DNA from 2 places in the Geobacillus sp. PK12 genome. Region 1 is predicted to be linked to the other one. Evidence: a T-box and tRNA genes for the amino acid it is inferred to sense, from the RefSeq annotation. Region 1 holds a T-box; the other holds one or more tRNA genes.
What was found. The T-box of region 1 lies ahead of serS (serine--tRNA ligase). A T-box ahead of a tRNA ligase gene usually reads a tRNA of that ligase, here a tRNA-Ser.

Region 1 (5,248 bases):
TGTTGGAAGCAGCGTCAATTTCCAGCACATCGGGAACCGTTCCATTCGTAATGCCGAGGCAAGCTGGACACTCATTGCATGGCTCCGCCGCTGGCGCCTGTTCACAGTTGACCGCCTTGGCGAAAATTTTCGCTGCGCTCGTTTTTCCTGTACCGCGCGGGCCGGAAAATAAGTAAGCGTGCGATATTTTATGTTGAAGCAGGGCGCTTTGCAACGTCTTGGTCACGTGTTCTTGGCCGACCATGTCCGCAAAGCGCTGCGGCCGAAACACGCGATATAACGCTTGGTATGCCACGGAAAACGGCCCTCCTCTTTCTCTCGTCCTATCTATTATATAACTTCCTATTGCAATTTGAAATAACAAAAAACCCACTCGCCATGAGTGGGTTTTGTTCCCTATCGCTATGTAAGGCCGTGCACCTTCTGTCGATTAGCTGCCCCGAGCGTTGCTCAAGCAGTTAGCTCAGCCCAGGCGTCCCCGCGGCACATGGGAGCATCCGCTTACTGCTGCTTCCTTCCGGACCTGACAGGGTTCACGGAATCCCATTGCGCGGGACCCAGACGTCAACACCACTTGCTTGAGACAGGCCTCGCAACAGACTAACCTCGAGAAGGAATTCAGCCTCGCTAGAGCGGATTGCGAGTACAGGGCACCGCTACCTCCCCGCTTAGCACGGCACTATCAGTATAGCTCGTTAGCGGAAAAAATGCAATGTCAATCGACGGAATTTTCGTTGGCACTCCCGCCAACATTTCTCTTTTGTTCGCGCAATCGTCGAAAAAATTGGCTCAACAGCGAACCGCACTCGTCAGCAAGCACCCCGCTTACCACCTTAACCTGATGGTTAAATCGGCTTTCCTGCAATAAGTTCATCAATGTCCCAGCGCACCCTCCCTTTGGGTCAAACGCGCCAAATACAACCCGTTCGATGCGGGAAAGAACAATGGCGCCTGCGCACATGGCGCACGGCTCAAGCGTTACGTACAACGTCGCCCGCTCAAGCCGCCATGAACCGGTTGCCCGGCATGCTTCATCGATTGCCAAAATTTCTGCATGAGCGATGGCGCGTTGTTCGGTTTCCCGCAAATTATGAGCGCGGGCGATGACGCGGCCGTCTTGAACGATGACAGCGCCGATCGGCACTTCGCCGATCTGCTCCGCTTTTTTTGCTTCTTCCATTGCCAATCGCATGTAGTACTCGTCGGTGTTCATCGTATACCCCTTCACACAAACGGTCATTTCTCCTTTCTTTTCATCATAGAATATGGAGAATAAAGACGCAACTAGGAGGTCAAGTATGCAAATCCACGTAGTGCAGAGTGGACAAACGTTAAGTGGAATTGCTGAGGCATACGGGACCACGGCGGAAGAAATTGTCCGGGCCAACAAGCTTCCAAACCCTGATAAACTCGTTGTCGGCCAGGCGCTCGTGATCCCGATCGTCGGTCGTTTTTACTGGGTGCAGCGCGGCGACACGTTATGGTCGATTGCACGCCGATTTTCGATTCCGATGCAGCGGCTTGCCGAAGTGAATCGCCTCTCCTTAAACGCTCCGCTTAAGGTCGGGCAGCGGCTTTATATACCGCCCGGCGCCAAGCGAAGAGCGGAGTTTAACGCCTATATTGAACCGCGCGGCGCGACTGTCAGCCCAGCGCTGGAGGCGAGCGCTCGCGAAGCCGCTCCGTATTTGACTTATTTGAGTCCTTTTTATTTTGCGATCCGACGCGACGCGACATTGCAAGAGCCGCCGCTTGACGACTTTCCGGATATTGCCCGCGCCAACCGCGTCACGCTCGTTATGGTTGTCGCCAACATTGAAAACGGGCAGTTCAGCGACGAGCTCGGCGCGCTTATGTTAACAAACGAAACGCTGCAAAATCGTCTGCTCGACAACATTGTCGCGACCGCTAGACGGTATGGCTTCCGCGACATCCATTTTGATTTTGAATATTTGCGCCCGGAAGACCGTGAGGCGTATAATGCGTTTTTGCGCAAAGCGAAACGGCGGTTTGCACGAGAAGGGTGGATGATGTCGACCGCCTTGGCGCCGAAAACGAGCGCGACCCAGCGCGGACGTTGGTACGAAGCACACGACTACTGCGCCCATGGACAAATTGTCGACTTTGTCGTGATCATGACGTATGAATGGGGCTACAGCGGCGGGCCGCCGATGCCGGTGTCCCCGATCGGTCCGGTCCGCCGCGTTCTCGAGTACGCCATCTCTGAAATGCCAGCCGGAAAAATTTTGATGGGGCAAAACTTGTATGGCTACGACTGGACGCTGCCATATGTACCCGGCGGCCCGTACGCCCAGGCCCTCAGCCCGCAGCAAGCCATCGCCCTCGCCGCAAAGTATAACGTTGCCATCGAATACGATACGGAGGCGCAGGCACCGCATTTTCGCTATCGCGACGAAAACGGACGCGAGCATGAAGTATGGTTCGAGGACGCCCGCTCCATTCAAGCAAAATTTAATCTCGTGAAGGAACTTGGTTTGCGCGGGGTCAGCTATTGGAAACTTGGCATTGATTTTCCACAAAACTGGCTGCTGATCGCTGATCAATTTACTGTTGTAAAAAAATAAAGGCATAAAAAACCCGCCGGTCAACGGCGGGTTTTTTTATGATGGGAAACGGCTTTCGGCGGTCAGCCGTTTCAGATGACAATCTCCTCTTATGCGCGTCAGTCCTCTTCATCATCGTCTTGGCCAAGAACAAGATTTCTTGTTCCTCATTGCCAACGTCATTCACTATAACACGGCAGTCGGGAAAAGTCAACCAACGATTTGCCTCAAGCACCTTTTTTCAGCGAATGACGTCCCGATTCCCCATGTAAGGACGAAGCGCTTCCGGAACGATGACCGAGCCGTCTTCTTGCTGGTAGTTTTCCAAAATGGCGGCGACCGTCCGCCCAATGGCTAGCCCCGAACCGTTTAATGTATGCACGTACTCCGGTTTCGCTTTTGGATCGCGACGGAAGCGGATGTTGGCACGGCGCGCTTGAAACGCCTCAAAGTTGCTGCACGACGAAATTTCCCGGTACGTTCCGTAACTTGGCAGCCAAACTTCAATATCGTACGTTTTCGCCGCCGAGAATCCAAGGTCTCCGGTGCACAAGGCGACAACGCGGTACGGAAGCCCGAGCCGTTGCAAAATCGTCTCTGCCTGGCGCGTCAGCTTTTCCAATTCATCGTACGAGTCCTCCGGCTTTACGAATTTTACCAGCTCGACTTTATTGAACTGATGCTGGCGGATCAGCCCTCTCGTGTCACGGCCGGCCGACCCGGCTTCCGCGCGGAAGCAGGCGCTGTAGGCCGCATAGTAAATCGGCAAATCATCTGCGGCCAAAATTTCGTCGCGATGCAGGTTCGTCACCGGCACCTCAGCGGTCGGAATGAGGAAATAATCTTCGCTGTCCAAATGGAACGCATCCTCGGCAAATTTCGGCAACTGTCCGGTTCCGATCATGCTCGCCCGGTTCACTAAATATGGCGGCAACACTTCTTCGTAACCGAATTCATCGAGATGGATGTCAAGCATAAAGTTGATGAGCGCCCGCTCAAGCCGCGCTCCTAACCCTTTATAAAAGACAAATCGGCTTCCCGCCACTTTGGCGGCTCGCTCAAAGTCGAGCAAACCGAGCCGATCGGCGATTTCCCAATGCGGCTTCGGCTCAAAGGAAAACGAACGCGGCTCCCCCCATCTCCGCACTTCGACATTGTCCTCTTCCGACTGGCCGACCGGTACGGATTCATGCGGAATATTTGGAATCGATAACAACAGGGCGTTGAGTTCCTCTTCCAGTTGGCGAATGTGCTCATCCATTTGCTTAATGCGGTCACCGACTTCGCGCATTTGGGCAATCAGCGGCTCGGCGTCCTTTTTCTCGCGCTTTAGGACAGCGATTTGCTGCGACACATCGTTGCGCTTGCTTTTCAGCTCTTCCACCTCAGCAATCAAACGGCGGCGTTCTTTGTCCAACTGTTCAAACCGGTCGATGTTCGCCAAATCTCCGCCGCGCTGCATTAGTTTTTCTTTCACTTCTTCAAACTGGGCGCGCAATATTTTCACATCCAGCATGGCTTTTACCTCCTTTTCCATTCAATATTATACATAAAAAAGCCCCCGTCCCCAAAAGGGACGGGAGCGACCCCGCGGTGCCACCCTTATTGAAGGCTTGCGATGCCTTCCCTTTTTGCCGTTCACGGCGGCTGCCGAAAACGCCTACTGACCCGCTTTGGCGTTCAACGTTTTGCTCGAGGATGGATTCACAGGAGCTCCCTGCCGGTTTGCACCACCCACCGGCTCTCTGAAAGAAAGGGGGTCTGCTGCTTGTTCCTCTCATCGCTTTCGCTTGATCACTTTACTTAAGGCTTGACGTCATTTTCGCTTCTTTGACCATGTTGAGAAAGTATTGCATCAATCGATGATCGTCGGTCAGCTCTGGATGGAACGAGCAACCAAGAAACTGGCCTTGCCGGGCCGCGACAATGCGGTCATTGTATGTCGCGAGGACATCGACCCCGTCGCCGACCTCGACAATGTGCGGAGCACGGATGAAGACGCCGACAAACCCGTCGCCGACACCCTTAATCGACAGCTCCGCCTCAAAGCTTTCCCGCTGCCGACCGAACGAGTTCCGCTCGACTGTAATGTCCATTAATCCTAAATGTGGCTCGTCATAGCCGACAATTCGCTTCGCCAGCAAAATGAGCCCGGCGCACGTACCGAACATCGGCTTGCCGGCAGCGGCAAATTGCTTGAGCGGCTCCATCAGCCCATAGCGGTCGATGAGCCGCCGCATCGTCGTGCTTTCGCCGCCCGGCAGCACAAGACCGTCCAACCCTTCAAGCTGCTCCGGCTTTTTCACGATGACCGCCTCGGCGCCGCACGCCTCAATGGCGCGAACATGCTCCCGCACAGCTCCTTGCAGTCCAAGTACACCTATTTTCATCGTTGCTTTGCTCCTTTATTTAGCTTACCAGCCGCGTTCTTGCATCCGGTGCTCCGGCAACAATGTCGCGATATCGATGCCGCGCATCGCGCCGCCCAATCCTTTCGACAAGTGTGCGATCAATTCATAGTCTTCGTAATGAGTCGTCGCCTCTACGATCGCGCGCGCGTATTTTTCCGGATTTTCCGATTTGAAAATGCCAGACCCAACAAAGACACCGTCCGCACCCAAGTGCATCATCAAGGCAGCGTCAGCCGGTGTCGCGACACCGCCGGCGGCAAAGTTGACGACCGG
Region 2 (5,248 bases), on a different contig from region 1:
CCGGAATTTCTGGTTGGTACAGTACTACATGGAGCGGCATTTCGTTCACCTCAGCAACATCGTTTATTTGCGGTCAATGATGTGAAAAAATTTATACCGAATGTTTGGCGTATAGGCGCTTGAATCTTCATACGACCAGTAACGCATGCGGCTGTTTGTCGTATGGGCGTTCACAAGCGGCATCCCGTTCTGATCTTTCGCCACCACAATCGTTGAGTGGTCGAAGCGTCCGTCCCCTTGAAAATCATAACAGATGACATCGCCTGCCATCAATTGCTCCGGCTCCGCCACTTCCACCGCCTGCAAGCCGATGCGCGACCCGCTCAAATACCAACGAAAAGCATGGGCCACAGCCCAGCTGTAACTCCAACTTCCGTTTTGACACCACCATCCCCTCGCACGGTTCGGATAGCCCGTCATCGGCGCCCCGCCTGCATACAAGCATTGAGAGACAAAATTCGTGCAATCCACCGGAAACGACGGAAACACCGGGTTATGCCGATTCCACCACGTTTCCGCATACCGCACCGCCCGGGCGCGGTCATACTGGTAAGAAAGACGCTCCCCCGTCCATTGCTCTCGTTCGACGCGCGGCGCCTCCATATACCCCCCCAACCGGTTGATCGGTTCATCAGCTACAAGCTCACCGCGAACAAAACAGGCGCATCGCTCCTCAACCTGTTCTTCTATATATAGTGAACCCCTTTGCTTAATTAAAAATTGATGGTGGGCAATATACATCACTTTCGCTTCCCGCTCGATGGTCTGCCTGCCGATAATTTGTCCCCGGATCGTGCAACGGACGATCTCCGCACCGCGCTTTTGGCAAAGCCGTTGCTTTCTTGCCGCCTCTTCGCTTCGGATATTGCTTTCCGACACAAACGAGCGGGCTCGCTCATCCAACCACGCGCGCAACTGTTTTTTCATGCTGCTTTCCACCACTTTCGTTTTTGTTACTACCTTATGTGGGGAAGCTGCGTTTTTTTCCCTATTCCTTTGCCTCAGCCAACAGTTTCAGTCCTTTTTCAATCTCAGCGATCACATCGGCATCCGCCTCCGTTTGCCGCGCGGCCTCCAAATAAGGCTTAGCGCTTGGATCCCCGATTTTCCCGAGCGCCCACGCCGCCGTCCCGCGGATGACTGGACGGCTATCCTCTTTCAACAAACGCAGTAAGTGCGGCACCGCGGTTTGGTCTTTGTAATGGGCGAGCGCCAGAATGGCATTGCGCTGAATCGGCTTTTTCCCACGCCATGAACCCGCCATGGCCCCAAATGTTTCTTTAAATTCACGGTTGCTCATCTGAAGCAGCGGGATGAGTTTCGGCTTTACCGCTTCCGGATCCGGCTCGAATTCTGGATGCAAATGAAAGTCTTTCCCCTTATTTTCCGGGCAGACTTGCTGGCATGTATCGCAGCCGTACAGCCGGTTCCCGATTTTCTCCCGAAACTCGTCGGCCAAAAAGCCTTTCGTTTGCGTTAAAAAGGAAAGGCACCGCTGTGCGTTCAGTTGTCCCCCTTGTACAAGCGCCCCGGTCGGGCAGGCATCAATGCATTTCGTGCACGTGCCGCATCGGTTTTCAACCGGTTCATCAGGGGGAAATGGAATATTCGTAATCATTTCTCCCAAATACACATACGATCCAAACTCCGGTGTAATAATAGAGCAGTTCTTGCCGCTCCAACCGATCCCTGCCCGTTCCGCCACCGCCCGATCGGCGAGCTCTCCGGTATCCACCATCGAGCGAACGCGGGCATGGGGCACTTTGGCCAGCAAAAACTCCTCGAGCTGCTGCAAACGTTCCCGCAACACATCGTGGTAGTCCTTTCCCCATGAAGCGCGGCAAAAAACGCCGCGCCGTTCCGTCTTTGTCCCCCGCGGCGCATTTTTCATTTTGGACGGATAGGCAAGAGCAATGGCAATGATCGATTTTGCTTCCGGAAGAAGCAATGAAGGATTCGTCCGTTTCTCAATATCTGGTTCCTCAAAACCGGACTGATAGCCGAGCTCCTGCTGGCGGCGCAGCCGTTCCTTTAATTCAACAAACGGATCAGCGCTCGCAAATCCGATTTTATCAATGCCGATTGACCGACTATACTCAATGACTTCCCGCTTTAATGCCATAACATCCATCGTTTTCCCTCCTTTCGTCATATATGATAAAATGAAATCCGAGGTGATCAAGATGAAATTCGTGATATCAGAACAACTAAAGCAACGCCTTCCTTCTGGTAAATTCGGCGTCATCCGCTATCATCATATCGAGGTCAGCGATTCACCGCAAATGTTAAGGGGGCGGCTTGAGCTGTTTCAAGAATCTCTTTACATCGAGCTGCAGGAAAAGTCGATTGCCGACATTCCTGAGATGGTCGAATGGCGCCGTACTTTCAAACAAATCGGAACGGACCCAAGCCGCTATCGACCGTCAAGTGAAAGCCTGTACCGACGCATCCAGAAAAAAAGCTTCATTCCGCCTATCCATTCAGCGGCAGACATAAACAACTTTTTTTCACTCTATTATAAAATTCCACTCGGCATCTATGATCTAGACCGCATCAACGGGACAGTGACGCTCACGATCGGCACGGAACAAGATGAATACATCGCGTTAAACGGCCGCACAGTCAACTTTGCCAACAAACTCGTCAGCAAAGATGAACGAGGGCCGTTTGGCAGTCCGATCGTCGATTCGGAGCGGACCGCCGTGACGAGAGAAACGAAAAACGCTTTGCAAATCGTTTACTTTCTCCCATCAACGCCAGAAGAAACCGCCAAGCGCCAGCTTCAAGCCATCCAAACGATGTTTGTGCAAATTCATGGCGGCGAAGCCGACGCCCAATTGTTCGTTTGATCTTCTCCCCCCACTTTCCTGCCGTTGGAAACGGGGGACTCCCTCCCTACTTGAACGCTCTCCCACCTACGCTCACGCGTGGAAGTGGGGGTCTTCTCGGTTTAGGGTGATAAATAAAAAAACGCAATGCCTCGTTCTTTAACGAAACGAAACACTGCGTTGTCCCCAAGCATCATAACATAATTTTAAAGCTAACGAGAGACATTATAACAGACTTCCACACGCATCGCAAGAAAAAAACGCAAAAATCGACAAAAGAAATTGTACAAAAGGGCACCAGAATCTCTGGCGCCAGCAACCAGTGACCCGTACGGGATTCGAACCCGTGTTACCGCCGTGAAAGGGCGGTGTCTTAACCACTTGACCAACGGGCCATTATGGCGGAGAAGGCGGGATTTGAACCCGCGCGCCGCAAAACTGCGACCTAACGGTTTAGCAAACCGTCCCCTTCAGCCACTTGGGTACTTCTCCGTAACATGGCTCCGCAAGTAGGATTCGAACCTACGACCTACCGGTTAACAGCCGGTTGCTCTACCGCTGAGCTATTGCGGAATGATGAATAACTATATGTTATGCACATCTTCCAAATGTGCTCGTTGCCTCTTCCTCTGCCAGCTAATTCAAGGAAGCGAGATGCGTCGAGGCAACTCGTAGCGAATTCGAAGATGTGAAGCTCGTCGCTCCGCTTTTGCTGTGGAACGATGGGGCATTGTTCGCCCATTATTATAGCGAATAGCCAAAAAACATTCAATGGAAAATAATGGGCCTAAGTGGACTTGAACCACCGACCTCACGCTTATCAGGCGTGCGCTCTGACCAGCTGAGCTATAGGCCCATAAAAAGCGGGTGATGGGAATCGAACCCACGACATCAGCTTGGAAGGCTGAGGTTTTACCACTAAACTACACCCGCATAATTTTTGATGAAACACCCATCACAATCTTTCATGCCTCTTCCTCTGCAAGCTAATTCGAGGAAGCTGGATGCGTCGAGGCAACTCGAAGCTAATTCAATGATGCAAATGCTCGTGGCTGAGGTTTTACCACTAAACTACACCCGCATATCATTTAGTTGAACATCCGCCACGCTGCTTCCATGCCCCTTCCTCTACCAGCTGATTCATAGAAGCCAGATGCGTCGGGGCAACTCGAAGCAGATTCGATGATGCAGATGCTCGTGGCTGAGGTTTTACCACTAAACTACACACGCAAATATAGAATATAATGAAAAGGGCGACTAGTGGGAATCGAACCCACGCATGCCAGAGCCACAATCTGGTGCGTTAACCACTTCGCCATAGTCGCCTCGATCTGGTGCCGGCTGCAGGACTTGAACCCGCAACCTACTGATTACAAGTCAGTTGCTCTACCAATTGAGCTAAGCCGGCACATTTAAAATTAGCTAGTGATTCATGTTGTCTGCCTGGTTGTGCCTCTTCCTCTCCCAGCTAATTCGAGGAAGTCAAATGCTCGGTGTCCCTTCCTCTGCAAGCTTATTCAAAGAAGCAGGATGCGTCGGGACAACTCGCAGCAGATTCGACGATGCGAATGCTCGTCTCTACCAATTGAGCTAAGCCGGCACATTTAAAATTAGTTAGTGACTCATGTTGTCTGCCTGGTTGTGCCTCTTCCTCTTCAAGCTCATTCAAGGAAGCCTCGTGCGTCGAGGCAACTCGCAACAGATTCGACGATGCGAGTGCTCGTGGCTACCCATTGAACTAAGCCGGGGTGGTTTGAACATCTGACATGTCTGTGAACTACTCCCACTTAGCTTTGCATGAAGCAGGAATCTTCTTTCGGAACTATGATAAAAATGGTGGCTCGGGACGGAATCGAACCGCCGACACAAGGATTTTCAGTCCTTTGCTCTACCGACTGAGCTACCGAGCCGTATTATATTTTTCACACTGCCTATTGATACCGCTTTGTGCCTCTTCCTCTGCCAGCGGATTCGACGATGCTGGATGCGTCGAGGCAACTCGAAGCGAATTCGATGAAGCAGATGCTCGTCTCTACCGACTGAGCTACCGAGCCTTATCTTATTTTTCCCTTGTTCGTTGATGATTTTTGTGTCCCTTCCTCTACTAGCCCATTCGAAGAAGCCAGATGCGTCGGGACAACTCGCAGCAGATTCGACGATGCGGATGCTCGTCTCTACCGACTGAGCTACCGAGCCATATTTTTTCATCTTTCACAATTTTGAAAGAATGGCGGTCCCGACGGGACTCGAACCCGCGATCTCCTGCGTGACAGGCAGGCATGTTAACCACTACACTACGGGACCAATTTTGGTTGCGGGGGCAGGATTTGAACCTGCGACCTTCGGGTTATGAGCCCGACGAGCTACCGGACTGCTCCACCCCGCGGCGATAAGAAAGTAAATTAATTTGCACAATGCTC

Region 2: it has a tRNA-Ser gene. The T-box ahead of serS (serine--tRNA ligase) is inferred to sense a tRNA for this amino acid. The anticodon was not compared.

The regions. Positions count from the first base shown of each region.
Region 1 is NZ_SDKL01000024.1:4,957-10,204, reverse strand. It holds gene dnaX (DNA polymerase III subunit gamma/tau) at 1-295, opposite strand, end outside; RNA gene ffs (signal recognition particle sRNA large type) at 413-677, opposite strand; gene tadA (tRNA adenosine(34) deaminase TadA) at 716-1,213, opposite strand; gene ETR37_RS09860 (glycoside hydrolase family 18 protein) at 1,299-2,585, shown strand; gene serS (serine--tRNA ligase) at 2,806-4,080, opposite strand; T-box leader at 4,134-4,354, opposite strand; gene pdxT (pyridoxal 5'-phosphate synthase glutaminase subunit PdxT) at 4,364-4,954, opposite strand; gene pdxS (pyridoxal 5'-phosphate synthase lyase subunit PdxS) at 4,979-5,248, opposite strand, start outside.
Region 2 is NZ_SDKL01000047.1:273-5,520, reverse strand. It holds gene trmL (tRNA (uridine(34)/cytosine(34)/5-carboxymethylaminomethyluridine(34)-2'-O)-methyltransferase TrmL) at 1-40, opposite strand, end outside; gene ETR37_RS14165 (amidase domain-containing protein) at 64-927, opposite strand; gene queG (tRNA epoxyqueuosine(34) reductase QueG) at 989-2,131, opposite strand; gene ETR37_RS14155 (B3/B4 domain-containing protein) at 2,184-2,849, shown strand; tRNA gene ETR37_RS14150 (tRNA-Glu) at 3,152-3,223, opposite strand; tRNA gene ETR37_RS14145 (tRNA-Ser) at 3,228-3,320, opposite strand; tRNA gene ETR37_RS14140 (tRNA-Asn) at 3,327-3,401, opposite strand; tRNA gene ETR37_RS14135 (tRNA-Ile) at 3,611-3,684, opposite strand; tRNA gene ETR37_RS14130 (tRNA-Gly) at 3,691-3,761, opposite strand; tRNA gene ETR37_RS14125 (tRNA-His) at 4,081-4,153, opposite strand; tRNA gene ETR37_RS14120 (tRNA-Thr) at 4,161-4,236, opposite strand; tRNA gene ETR37_RS14115 (tRNA-Phe) at 4,663-4,738, opposite strand; tRNA gene ETR37_RS14110 (tRNA-Asp) at 5,057-5,132, opposite strand; tRNA gene ETR37_RS14105 (tRNA-Met) at 5,138-5,214, opposite strand.